Regions from separate parts of the Streptomyces sp. NBC_01716 genome, predicted to be linked through region 3. Evidence: riboswitches for the same ligand, from Rfam matches in the RefSeq annotation. Region 3 holds a riboswitch; each other region holds the start of a gene.
What was found. Region 3 has a riboswitch for S-adenosylmethionine ahead of OIE74_RS05080 (amino acid ABC transporter permease). Riboswitches for the same ligand answer to the same signal wherever they lie in the genome.
Positions count from the first base shown of each region.

Region 1: linked by a shared signal. The riboswitch ahead of thrC (threonine synthase) and the one ahead of OIE74_RS05080 (amino acid ABC transporter permease) in region 3 are both predicted to bind S-adenosylmethionine.
Region 2: linked by a shared signal. The riboswitch ahead of OIE74_RS29000 (aminotransferase class V-fold PLP-dependent enzyme) and the one ahead of OIE74_RS05080 (amino acid ABC transporter permease) in region 3 are both predicted to bind S-adenosylmethionine.

Region 1 is NZ_CP109181.1:4,879,541-4,883,942, forward strand. It holds gene OIE74_RS21505 (alpha,alpha-trehalose-phosphate synthase (UDP-forming)) at 1-491, opposite strand, end outside; gene OIE74_RS21510 (hypothetical protein) at 551-733, opposite strand; gene OIE74_RS21515 (glucosyl-3-phosphoglycerate synthase) at 782-1,723, opposite strand; SAM riboswitch class I at 1,841-1,968, shown strand; gene thrC (threonine synthase) at 1,984-3,282, shown strand; gene OIE74_RS21525 (MoaD/ThiS family protein) at 3,323-3,598, shown strand; gene OIE74_RS21530 (cold-shock protein) at 4,017-4,220, shown strand.
Region 2 is NZ_CP109181.1:6,579,281-6,583,682, reverse strand. It holds gene OIE74_RS29015 (hypothetical protein) at 1-135, opposite strand, end outside; gene OIE74_RS29010 (rhomboid family intramembrane serine protease) at 311-1,021, shown strand; gene OIE74_RS29005 (Lrp/AsnC family transcriptional regulator) at 1,018-1,299, shown strand; gene OIE74_RS29000 (aminotransferase class V-fold PLP-dependent enzyme) at 1,315-2,685, opposite strand; SAM riboswitch class IV at 2,908-3,025, opposite strand; gene trpD (anthranilate phosphoribosyltransferase) at 3,188-4,255, opposite strand.
Region 3 is NZ_CP109181.1:1,174,233-1,178,634, forward strand. It holds gene OIE74_RS05075 (amino acid ABC transporter ATP-binding protein) at 1-249, opposite strand, end outside; gene OIE74_RS05080 (amino acid ABC transporter permease) at 246-1,226, opposite strand; SAM riboswitch class IV at 1,548-1,656, opposite strand; gene OIE74_RS05085 (glutathione S-transferase C-terminal domain-containing protein) at 1,824-2,687, opposite strand; gene OIE74_RS05090 (LLM class flavin-dependent oxidoreductase) at 3,381-4,402, shown strand, end outside.

The DNA of each region.
Region 1 (4,402 bases), 3.7 Mb from region 3:
GCCAGGTGGTAGTCCTGGATCAGGACGGCCGCGCCGTCGCCCGCCTCGTCGGCCAGGGCCTCCGCGAACGCGCGGTTGTACGCCTCGTACGACGCCCACTGCGCCCGGAACCCGCTGCCGAAGGCCGGCTCCAGCGGTGTCTGGAAGAGCAGGTGGTGGACGAACCAGAGCGTGGAGTTCGCGACGCCGTTGTACGCGTCCGCGTACACCTCCGGCGGGATCCCGAGCATCCTGACGCGCTGTCCGCCCGTGTCGGCGGTGTCCAGCCGGCCGCCGGTGCGCCGGACCGCCTCGCGGTCGCCGTCGCCGAGGGCCGCGCAGACCCACACGGCGTTCGTGTCGGGGCCGATGGCCGAGAGGCCGGAGACAAGGCCTCCGCCGCCGCGCCCGGCGGTCAGGGCGCCGTCCTCACCGAGCTTGTACGAGACGGGACCGCGATTGGACGCGACAAGGACCTGGGCGGGCGGCTCGGGGACCATCTCGGAGACCATGTGGCGAAACCTAGCCCTTCGCGGAAACGCTCAAACGTACGGTTTCAGGTCGGCGTGGATCAGCCACGGCCCCTGCCCCTCCCATGGACTGCCGCCAGCGCCACCACCCCCGCGCCGACGAGGGCGAGGGCCATGCCACCCAACAACCAGAGTTGTTCAGAGGTCAGGGCCGAAACGGCCATCGCGCTCATCGCGGTCGTCGCGGTCGTCGCGGGCATCGCGCTCATCACAGTCATCGACATACCGGGCAATATAGGCAAATCGATACTTAGATCATACGAACCGAACGGCTAGGCCGCGCGGCGCGCCGCGTACTCCGCGATCTCCCGCATCGGCGGCCGCTCCTCGGTGTCCACCGCGTACGTACGCGCCTCGAAGCCCCCCTCGCCCCGCTCGAACTGCGTCAGCTCCGGCCGCACCAGATGCCCCCGCGACAGCCGCAGCTGCGCCGTCCGGTAGATCGCCGCCGCCATCCGCCCCAGCGCCTGCCCGTCCTGGTGCCGGTGCCTGCGCACCCCGACGTCGACCTGGCCGAGCGCGTCGAGCCCCACCGTGTGCAGCGCGTCCACCAGCAGCCCCAGTTCCACCCCGTACCCCACGGGGAACGGCAGCCGCTCCAGCAGCGAGCGCCGTACCGCGTACTCACCGCCCAGCGGCTGCACGAAGCCCGCCAGCAGCGGCCAGTGCAGATTCAGCAGCGGACGCGCCACCAGCTCCGTCACCCGGCCGCCCTGCCCCGGCTCGTCGCCGAGCGGGCGGTCGTACATCGCCTTCACGAACTGCACGTCCGGATCGGTGAGCAGCGGCCCCACCGTCCCCGACACGAACCGCGCCGAGAAATCCCTCAGATCCGCGTCCACGAAACAGACGATGTCGCCGCTCGTCACCAGCAGCGAGCGCCACAGCACCTCGCCCTTGCCGGGCACGGCCGGCAGCCTCGGCAGTATGTCGTCCCGGTGCACCACGCGAGCCCCGGCCGCCGCCGCGAACTCTCCCGTACGGTCGGTCGAGCCCGAGTCGATCACGACCAGTTCGTCGACGAGCGGCGCCGGGCCCGCCATCAGTTCACGCCGGATCACCGACACGATCGGGCCGACCGTCGCCTCCTCGTTCAGGGCCGGGAGCACCACGCTGACCCGCGCTCCCTGCTTGGCGGTGGCCAGCCGGTCGACCGGCCGCTCTGCCGCAGGCCAGGACCGCCGGGCCAGCCAGCGCTCCACTTCTCGCAGCACGTGATCTCCATCTCGCGGATCGGACGAGGGTCTCAACCGTCCAGGGGTTCGGTTACAGTCTTGAACAACGCGAATGACCGTCGCATGTCGGGGGTCAGGACGCCGATAATCGAATACCGCTCATCCAGAGGGGCAGAGGGAACGGCCCGTTGAAGCCCCGGCAACCCTCCCGCCGACCGCGAGGTCACGGTGGGGAAGGTGCCAATTCCGTCTCGCGGCGAGATGCGTCGCGAGGAAGATGAGGAAAGGGCCTCGCCTTCATGGCTGTGCAGACCGTCCAGCAGAACACTTCCGGCACTGTCGACCTCGGACCCGCCGCCGCCCTCTCGTGCCGCGAATGCGGGGAGCGCTTCGAGCTCGGCCCGATCTTCGCCTGTCAGAGCTGTTTCGGCCCCCTCGAAGTAGCCTACGACCTGCCGACGGGCGACCCCGAAGACCTGAAGAAGCGAATCGCCGCGGGTCCCGACAACATCTGGCGCTACGCGCCGCTGCTGCCCGTCCCCGCCGACGTCGCGTCGAAGCCGAACATCAACCCCGGCTTCACCAAGCTCGTCAAGGCCGACAACCTCGCCCGTGAGCTGGGTGTCACCGGCGGCCTGTACGTGAAGGACGACTCCGGGAACCCGACGCACTCCTTCAAGGACCGCGTCGTCGCCATCGCCGTCGAGGCCGCCCGCGCCTTCGGCTTCACCACGCTCTCCTGCTCCTCCACCGGCAACCTCGCCGGCGCCGTCGGCGCCGCCGCGGCCCGTGCCGGCCTCCGCTCCTGTGTCTTCATCCCGCACGACCTGGAGCAGGGCAAGGTCGTCATGGCCGCGATCTACGGCGGCGAACTCGTCGGTATCGAGGGCAACTACGACGACGTCAACCGCTTCTGCTCCGAGCTCATCGGGGACCCGCTGGGCGAGGGCTGGGGCTTCGTCAACGTCAACCTCCGCCCGTACTACGGCGAGGGCTCCAAGACCCTCGCGTACGAGATCTGCGAGCAGCTCGGCTGGGAGCTGCCCGACCAGCTCGTCATCCCCGTCGCGTCCGGCTCGCAGCTGACGAAGATCGACAAGGGGCTCAAGGAGCTGATCGCGCTCGGCCTGGTCGAGGAGAAGCCGTACAAGATCTTCGGCGCGCAGGCCGAGGGCTGTTCTCCGGTCTCGGTCGCCTTCAAGGCGGGCCACGATGTCGTACGGCCGCAGAAGCCGAACACCATCGCCAAGTCACTGGCGATCGGCAACCCGGCCGACGGCCCGTACGTCCTGGACATCGCCCGCCGCACGGGCGGCGCCGTCGAGGACGTGAACGACGAGCAGGTCGTGGACGCGATCAAGCTGCTCGCGCGCACCGAGGGGATCTTCGCCGAGACGGCGGGCGGGGTGACCGTGGGCGTGACGCGCAAGCTCATCGAGACGGGGCTGCTCGACCCGGCGCTCACGACGGTCGTACTGAACACGGGTGACGGGCTCAAGACGCTGGACGCCGTCGCGCCGACGACGGGGCCGACCGCGACGATTCCGCCGAGCCTCGACGCGTTCCGCGCCGCCGGCCTGGCGCGTTCGAGCCGTTGAGCCCCTCAAGAAGCCGCTACTCCCCGGAAGGCAGAAACCGATGAGCGTGAACGTCCGTATCCCCACCATCCTCCGTACGTACACCGGCGGAAAGGCCGAGGTTCCGGCCGAGGGCACGACCCTCTCCCAGGTCATCGAGTCCCTGGAGTCGAACCACCCGGGCATCGCCGCCCGTGTCCTGGACGACCAGGGCAAGCTCCGGCGATTCGTCAACGTGTACGTGAACGACGACGACGTCCGCTTCGAGCAGGGCCTGGAGACCGCCACCCCGGACGGCGTGGGGATCTCGATCATCCCGGCGGTCGCCGGCGGCTGAGCGACGGGCCGGACAGCGGCACCCGGCCGAACGGCAGCGCCCGGCCGAACGGCACGCACAGTGAACGGTGTTGCCCCCTCCGCGAGAGAAGTGGAGGGGGCAATTCCATGAGGTTGAACGCGATAGAGTTGGGGTAGCCCCGCCGCCGCCGGTGTCGCGACCGTGCCCCGTGCATATGAGTTCGCGACAAGATGCGGTCAAAGTGTGGACGCTGTTTGCGCGGTTCCTTGCGCTTTGCCCGGCCCGACTTGCCCCTGGTAGCCCGGCATTTCACCTCTTTGCGTGTTGTGGCATGCCCATAATTCTCGTCCGATTGACCTGTTGCAGAGGGCAGTTGGGCAGATACATTCAGCCGCGGTCGACGCGTTCCGGCGCGAAGTGCGGTCCCGCGCAGGGGCCAGTAATAGGGGAGTTGGGCATGGCTCAGGGCACCGTCAAGTGGTTCAACGCGGAGAAGGGCTACGGCTTCATCGCGGTCGACGGTGGTGCGGATGTTTTCGTCCACTACAGCGCGATCCAGATGGACGGTTACCGCACCCTTGAAGAAGGTCAGCGAGTTGAGTTCGAGATCTCGCAGGGCCAGAAGGGTCCGCAGGCGGACATGGTCAAGCTCGCCGTCTGATTCCGGCGCGATCGGCCAACGACGCACTCACACACGAGGGGCTCGCATCCCAAGAGGGGATGCGGGCCCCTCGTGCGTGCGCGGTCCGCGCGCGGGGCTGTGCGCGCGGGGTCAGGGGGTGCGCCGCTCGGGAGTCGCTTGCACTCAAGGGGGTCGAGTGCTAATCATTGGCGTTAGCACTC
Region 2 (4,402 bases), 5.4 Mb from region 3:
CTTCGATGTCCCGGCCAGGTCCAGATGGACGTACTCCACCACCTTGGACGAACGCGTCACGTCGAACCTGGTGAGATTGCCGCACAGCGTGCAGCGCCACCGGGTGGCGCCGGTCGGCAAGGGAACCGTCGTCATCGTGCCGTCCTCATTTCGTCGAGCCCTGATGTCGTGAGGTCGAGCCTGCCGCACCGGTCACCGGTACGGCACCGTTCCATGGATGTACGCGCCCGTAACCCTACGGCCTCCCGCAAGTCCCATGTCGCGGCGAGGCGGTCTGTGCCTGTCTGTCCGCGTACGGGATGATCCGTGGATGATCAATTGGCGGGCGACCACCGGAGCGCCGGTGATGACCTACGGGCTGATCGGTCTGTGCGCCCTGGCCTTCCTGACCGGCCCGCTGTCGGGGTTCAACCCCGCGTACGGGACGGGTGACACGCTGCTCGCGGCGCAGAGCTCGTACTTCGAACGCTGGGGGGTGATCCCCGACCAGCTGACCAGCGGTGACTCCCATGCTCTGCTCACCCCTCTCACCGCGCTGTTCGTCCACGGCAGCTGGCTCCATCTGCTCGGCAATCTGCTCTTCCTCCATGTCTTCGGGGCGATGGCCGAGGAACGGATGGGGAGGGTGCGGTTCGCCCTCTTCTATCTCGTCTGCGGCTATCTCGCCCTGCTCGCCTACGCGGCGGTGAACGCCGAATCCGACCAGACCCTGGTGGGTGCGTCGGGCGCGATCTCCGGCGTGCTGGGAGCCTTTCTCTGTCTCTTTCCCCGCGCACGCGTCACCAGCCTCTTTCCGTTCCTTTTCTTCCTGCCGCTGCGCTTCCCCGCCTGGATCGTCCTGATCTTCTGGTTCGTCCTCCAGTGGCTGGCGGCCCGCGACGCCGAGCCGGGCCCGGGCGTCGCGTATCTGGCGCATCTGGTGGGCTTCGCGCTGGGCTTCGTCGCCGCCTGGGGGCTCTTCCGGCGTACGGCTAGAGTGAAGTCCCGTTCAGCGGCCCCCGAGGGAGAACGTCAACCGTGATCACCGCGATCGTGCTCATCAAGACCAGCGTCGACCGGATCCCCGAGATCGCCGAGTCGATCGCGGCGCTGGAGAGCGTCAGCGAGGTCTTCTCCGTCACCGGCACCTACGACCTGATCGCCATGGTGCGGGTCGCCAAACACGACGACCTGGCGGACGTCATCCCCGGCAGCATCAGCAAGATCCCGGGCGTCGAGGCCACGGACACGCATGTGGCGTTCCGTACGTACTCCCAGCACGACCTGGAAGCGGCCTTCGCGATCGGCCTCGACGCCTGATCCGAGCCGGGTGGGTCAGCCGCGGTCGGGGACGCAACGGCCGTCCTCGGTGCGGTAGTTCCAGCGCGCGCCGTCCCGGACGAGTTCCCTGACGGCGCCGGTGAACCGGGCCACGTGCTCGTCCGGCGTACCGGCCCCGAAGCTGACCCGGATCGCGTTGAGCGACTTCTCGCCGGGACCGGCGTCGGGCGCGCCGCACTCCCCCGGGTCCTCCGCGTCGCCGCCCAGCAGGGTGCGGACGAGCGGGTGGGCGCAGAAGAGCCCGTCGCGCACGCCGATGCCGTACTCCGCCGAGAGCGCGGCGGCGAAGTGGGAGCTGTTCCAGCCGTCGACCACGAAGGAGATGACGCCGACGCGGGGCGCGGCGTCGCCGAAGAGCGAGAGCACCCGCACCTCGGGGACCTCGGCGAGTTCCGCGCGCACCCGGGCCACCAGTTCCTGCTCGCGCTCGACGAGGCGGTCGAAGCCGGCCTCGGTGAGCGCCTTGCAGGCCGAGGCGATCGCGTACACGCCGATGACGTTCGGCGATCCGGCCTCGTGGCGGGCAGGGGTGGTGTGCCACTCGACGTCCACTCCCCCGTCGCCACGGCGCGCGACCTTGCGGCTGGCGCCGCCACCGGCGAGATACGGCTCCGACTCCCGCAGCCAGTCGGCGCGGCCCGCGAGCACACCGGAGCCGAACGGCGCGTACAGCTTGTGCCCGGAGAAGGCGACCCAGTCCACGTCCAGCTCCGCGATGTCCACGGGGTGGTGCGGGGCGAGCTGCGCGGCGTCGAGGACCACGCGCGCGCCGTGGGCGTGAGCGGCGGCGGCCAGTTCCCGTACGGGCCACAGCTCGCCGGTGACGTTGGATGCGCCGGTGACGCACACCAGCGCGGGGCCCTTCGGGTCACGTCGGCCCGCCAGCGCCCGCTCCAGCGTGGCGACGGCATCGCCGGGGGTGCGCGGCGCGTTCAGGTAGCTGACGCGCGCGTCGCGCCAGGGCAGCAGTGACGCGTGGTGCTCGGTCTCGAAGACGAACACCTCGCAGCCGGCGGGCAGCACGGCGGCCAGCAGATTCAGCGAGTCGGTGGTGGACCGGGTGAAGACGACCTGGTCGTCCTCGCGACAGCCGAGGAAGCCTGCGACGGTACGGCGGCTGTTCTCGAAGAGGTCGGTGGAGAGCTGCGAGAGATATCCGGCACCGCGGTGGACACTGCCGTAGTACGGGGCGTAGGCGGCGACGTCGTCCCAGACCCGCTGGAGTGCGGGGGCGCTGGCGGCGTAGTCGAGCGCGGCGTAGGTGACCTCGCCGCCGGTGACGAGGGGGACGGTGACGTCACGTCCGAGGACGGGGAGCGGCTGGTCGGTGCTGGTGCGGTGAGGCGTGTCGGTCTGTGCGGACATGTCGGTATCTCCCGGCGGGACAAGGCGGAAACGAACGTCAGGACCCGGCGGACGGGCACGCCGTCGTGACGGCACGTGCGGTGCCGTGACGGCGCGGCAGGTCCGCGCGGGGTGTGGGACTCACTGAAGCGGGCCGGAAGCCCTATCGCATTCGCTTGCTCACGAGACTGCTCCCTTGAGGACCAGGACCCCAGGGATGACGACATCCGAACGATGTCCAGGGGTCCGCGCTTGCCGTAGACCTCGCTGCCTACGGCCTGGTCTTCACCCGGGGCACCCCGCCACGGACGGAGGGTTGCCGGACAGCGGGCCGGGGCCGTAGTCGCTGTCACTCATGACCTGCGGTGAGATTACCCCACCACCGCGAGACGGCCCAGAGGGCGTCCGTCATACGGGACACCCGGTGCCGCGTCCGATCGACGGCAGGCGAGGTCCACAGGCCGACGGCCCGGGATGCTGTCCCGACCACAGCACCCCGCCGATCCGAGCCGGCGGCAGGCCGTTACGCGTTGCTCGCGGCCACCCAGCGGTCCAGCGCCTGCTTCGCGGCGCCCGAGTCCACCGCGCGTGCCGCCCGCCGCATCTTCTCCGCGAGCTGGTCGTTCAGCGGGGTGTCCGCCGGTTCGAGCGCCACCAGCGCCGCCGCCGCGTTCAGCAGGACCGCGTCCCGTACGGGGCCGGTCTCGCCCTCCAGCAGCCGGCGCGCGACGTCCGCGTTGTACGAGGCGTCCGCACCGCGCAGGGCCTCGACCGGGACCAGCTCCAGACCGATGTCCCTGGGGTCGAAGGACTGCTCGGTGACCTGGCCGTCCCGAACCACCCATACGTGTGAGGTGGCGGTCGTGGTCAGCTCGTCCAGACCGTCGTCGCCGCGGAAGACGAGCGAGGAGTTGCCCCGGGCGGCGAGCACCCCGGCCACGATGGGCGCCATCCGGATGTCCGCGACACCGACCGCCTGGGAGCGGACCCGCGCCGGGTTGGTGAGCGGGCCCAGGATGTTGAACGTGGTCTGCGCGCCGAGTTCCTTGCGGGCCTTGGCCGCGTGCCGCAGCGCCGGGTGGAACTTGGCCGCGAAGCAGAAGGTGATCCCGGCTTCCTCGGCGACCTCGACGACCCGCTGCGGCGTCAGTTCCAGATTGACGCCGAGCTTCTCCAGCACGTCGGAGGCGCCGCTCGCGGACGAGGCCGCCCGGCTGCCGTGCTTGACGACCTTGCCGCCCGATCCGGCCACCACGATGGCCGCCATCGTGGAGATGTTGACGGTCTTGGCGAGGTCACCTCCGGTGCCGACGACGTCGACGGTGTCGCCGGGGACCTCGATGGTGTTGGCGTGCTCGTACATGGCGCCCACGAGTGCCGTGACCTCGTCGACGGTCTCGCCCTTGGCGCGCAGCGCGACCGCGAAGCCCGCGATCTGCGCGTCGGTGGCCTCGCCGCTCATGATGCGGTGCATGGCCCAGGCGGTGTCCTCGGCGTCGAGGTCCTCACCGCGCAGCAGCGGGTTCAGTACACCCGGCCAGGAACGCGCCGCCATGGTGTCGCCTCCGGCCGGTGTGACAGCGCTGCTCATGCTCGCTCCTGGGGTCTGTGGACGGGTGCACGGCCGGGCGGCCCGTGCTGCCGGGCGTCAGCCTATCGGCGTCGGCCCGGATCCAGGACCCGCCGCCCGAAGGGCGGACGAACCCGCTGCCGTGGCCGTACGCGGAAGGCGCGTGCC
Region 3 (4,402 bases):
CTTCACACCGATCGGCTCGCCGTTGACGCTGACGTAGCCGATCTCGGGCTTCTCCAGGTGGTTGATGACCCGCAGCAGGGTGGACTTGCCGGAGCCGGAGGGGCCGAGGATGACGGTGACCTCGCCGGGACGGACCGTCAGGTCGACGCCGTCCAGCACCCGGTGGGTGCCGTACCACTTGTGCACACCGTGCACCTCGACGGCGGCGGCGTCGGCATCCGCCAGGGCGTCGAGCGTCTTGGCGGTCATACGGCGGCCTCCCGGCGGATGCGGACGCGCAGGTCGGTGAGACCGGTGCGGAGCTTCCGCAGCGGCGTCGGTGGCAGGCCGCGGGTGGCACCGCGGGCGTAGTGCCGCTCGACGTAGAACTGGATGACGGAGACGACGCTGGTCAGGATCAGGTACCAGACGGTGACGACCAGCAGCAGCGGCACGATGTCGCCGGGGTAGGTCGAGCCCATGGTCTGCGCGGAACCGAACAGGTCCAGCAGGGAGACGTAGAAGACCAGCGAGGTGGCCTTGATCAGGCCGATGAGCTGGTTGACGTAGTTCGGGACGATCGAGCGCAGCGCCTGCGGAAAGACGATCTTCCGGAACTGGTAGGACTTCGGCAGGCCGAGCGCCGCGGACGCCTCGTGCTGGCCCTGGTCGACGGAGAGGATGCCGCCGCGGACGACCTCGGCCGCATAGGCGGCCTCGTTCAGGCTGAGACCGATGACGGCGACGACCATGTCGGTGGCGAGTCTCGACTCGTCGAAGGAGAAGAAGGCCGGACCGAAGGGAATGCCGACGCTCAACGTCTCGTACAGCGCACTGAAGTTGTAGAGGAGGATCAGCACAACGATGAGCGGGATGGAGCGCAGGGCCCAGACGTAGGTCCAGCTGACCGCGCGCAGCACCGGGCTCTTCGAGAGCCGGGCCAGGGCGAGCAGGATGCCGCCGAGCAGGCCCAGCACCGCGCTGTAGGCGGTGACTTCGAGGGTGATCAGCAGGCCGTCGAGGATGGTGGGGCGCAAGAACCAGTAGCTCCAGCGGTCCCACTGGTAGAAGGGGTTGGAGACCAGCCCGTGCGCGAACTGGGCGACCAGGACCAGCACGACCGCGGTGCCGATCCAGCGTCCTGGCCGCCGCAACGGCAGAACTCGCTGGGCGGTGAAGGCTTTCGACGGTTCGTCGTCGGTCGGCGCCTCGGGGAGGGTGACGCTGGCGCCAGGGGGTTCACTCATGGTGGGCTCCGGCTGGTTCGGACATCACGGACAGCGCGCCGGCATGCGGCGGCGGATGCCACGGCGAGGTACCAGGGGCAGGGAGGAGGACGGCACACCGCGAGAGCGGTGTTCGTCAGGGATTGAGGCTGCGGGGAGAGGTCAGCCCCGACAGCGGGCACGGCCCGATGCGGTACACAGCGCGCTGTTCACGCGGAGCAGATCGACGGCACGATCGGCGACGAGGATGTTCGGGTACGGCTGTACGCAGCCCTGCGGGCGGCGTGTCGCCGTCCTGGGAACTGCGTACATGGCGTCACCGTCACTGTCTCGGCCCTGTGGGCCTGGCGCTTACCGAAGTGTCATCCGGTCCGGTCGTCACCTGGGGCACCCCCTGCGGTGCGGGGGTTGCCGGTCAGCAAGCCAGGGCTTGTCGCTGACGCTCATGACCATTCTGGGCCGTAGTTAAGACATCCGCCCGAACGAATGTCAACGCCGGTCCACCAGGTGGAACGGCTAGGGCGTGTTTGAGAAGTAGCGTCGTCCGCCCATCGGGCGGGGCCCACGGCGTCTGGTGCGTGCGATCGCAAGGCGGAGACGGGACTTCTCAAACACGCCCTAAGGGGCCGAGTGCGCCGCCCAGTCGAGTATCTGGACCGCCGCTCCGGCGGCCTCCAGGCCCTGGCAGCGCGCGTGGTGACGGCGTTCGATGCCGTCGAGGTCGAGGTGGCCGCCGAAGGCCGGGTGGGCGGCGAGCCGGCGGGCGTAGGCCCACAGGGTCGGATGGCCGGCGATGCGCCGGACGGCGGAGGCGTCCAGGTGGTTGCGGTGCACGGTGTCGAGTTGGACCAGCGCGACCCACAACTCGACGTCGGCGGCGGTGATTTCGTCGCGGATCAGGCAGGTGCGCCCGAAGAGCCGGCGCTCCAGCGCGTCCAGGGTCTCCAGCAGCGTCCCAAGTGCTGTGTCGCGCTCCGCCTGCTCCCCACCGGCCGAACCGGCGCGCTGGGCGGCCTCCTCGATGCCCCGCGCGCACATCCGCTCCACGGCCTCGATCTCCGATTCCGCGCCGCAGGGGTAGAGCGAGGGACCGCGGCCGCCGAAGCGGTGGGCGAGGTCGCGCATGATGTCCGGGGCGTGGGTGCTGACGATCCGTCCGGACCAGTCGTCGCTGAGCACCGGAGCGACGGCGGGGCCCGGGTACCGGTGGGCGCTGGCCTCGTAGAGCGGGCTCAGGGCCGAGTGGCCGCCATCGGGACAGTCGGGCACGGCGGGCAGTCGGGTCACCGGACAGACGGTGTCCAGGCCGAGCAGGCCGTGGGTGACGGCGATGCGCAGGCCGTCGGGACAGGTGGTCGACAGATGCAGGCGGTAGCGGCCCGGAACGGCGTAGTGGCCGCTGCGCGCGTCCGGGCCGATCCGGCCCCGGAAGGCGGGCTCGGGTCGGAGGGACGGGCGGGCGGCCAGCGGTGTGACGGTCATGACTCTCCCCGGGAGCGGGCGCGGACGTACGCGCGGCGGAAGCGATGTCGGGCTGGGGTCTGTTGCCGGATTCCCGTCGTCCGTGCGGAGGGCGGGCGCGGCGTTCCAGGGGACGCCGTGGGCGCAGGGCAGGCGGAGTTCAGCCCTTGGGGCTGATCGCGCTGCAGATACGGAGCAGATCGATGTGACGCCGGGAGGTCAGAAGAGGCGAACGGCTCACTCGGACGGTGACCGGATCAAGGCGCCTCATATTTCCCTACCTATTTACTAGGAATCTCCAGTGAGTGTCGGCCCCACCGACACCGGCGTCAAGAGGGCCGCCCCGCATCGCTGAACGCCCCGGCGGACGGCGGCCGGACAGCCGGTCGGCGGCGCCCATCCGCCGGGGTGGACCTTGACACTCACGGGGGCGGGCAACGTACGTTGAAAGGGAAAGTTCCTTCACGGGTGGAGGCTTTGATGCACGTTCCGGGCGCGGCATCGCGTGGTACGTGCACCAGGCCGTGTCTTCGAACTCCCGCCTGGCCTGCGGCGCCTGGCGCGCGGCTCATCACCCGGCGGCATGTCGACTACTGCCGTACCTCCTCCGCCGTCTGTCCTTCCGTACACGTCTGATCACCGCCGGCCGTCCCGCCGGCTGTCTCGTCGTGGCCCTGTGGCCGCGAGTCATCGTGTTTCCCGGAAGGAACCCCGTTGTCCGGTCCTGCCCTGCACCTCGCCGTCGAGATCGACGGCGACGGCGCCCATCCCGCGGCCTGGCGCCGCGCCGCCCACTCCCCCGGTCAGCTGCTCGCCCCTCGCCGCGTGGCCCGTGTCGCCGCCATCGCCGAGAACGCCGGGTTCACCCTGCTCACCCTGGACGACGGCGTGCTGCCGCCCGGCGCCGCACCGGATCCGGTGGGCCGTATCGGCGCGGTGGAGCGGGCGGCTTTCGTCGCGGCGTCCACGAGCACCATCGGAATCGCGCCCGTCGTCCCGGTGACGTACGCCGAACCCTTCCATGTCTCCAGCCAGTTGGCGGCCCTGGACCACATCTCCGCCGGTCGCGCCGGGTGGGTGGTGACGGAGGAGGAACGTCCCGAGGCGGCCCGCGCCTGGGGGCGCCCACGGGTCGACGACGCCGGCGCGCGGACCCGGGAGTCCCGTGACGGGGTCGAGGTGGCCCGCGCCCTGTGGGACTCGTGGGAGGACGACGCGGTCATCCGGTCCGTGGCCACCGGCCGCTACCTCGACCGCGAACGGCTCCACTACATCGACTTCACCGGTGAGACCTATGCCGTCAAGGGCCCGGCGATCGTGCCGCGCCCGCCCCAGGGCCAGCTCGTCGTCCTGGGACGGCCCGACCGGGTTCCCTCCGCACAGCTCGACGTCGCCCTCGTCGAGGGGCGCGACCTGGCGTCGGTCGCCACGGCCGCTGCCGCCGCCGGTACGCCCCGCGTCCTCGCCGAGGTCGAGGTGGCGCTGGACACCCCGGGGGCCACGGCCGCCGAGCGTGTCGCCGACCTGGAACGGCACACGGCCTGGAGCGACCGGGGAAGGCTGCGGCACATCGGCACCGCTGACCAACTCGTAGCTGTGCTGGTTGAGTTGAGCCGTCACGTCGACGGCGTACGACTGCATCCGCTGGTGCTGGACGAGGACCTGGCCGTCCTCTCCCGCCTCGTCCTGCCCGCCCTGTCCGGGCGACGCCTCGTCGCCCGTCCGCTGCCCGGCAC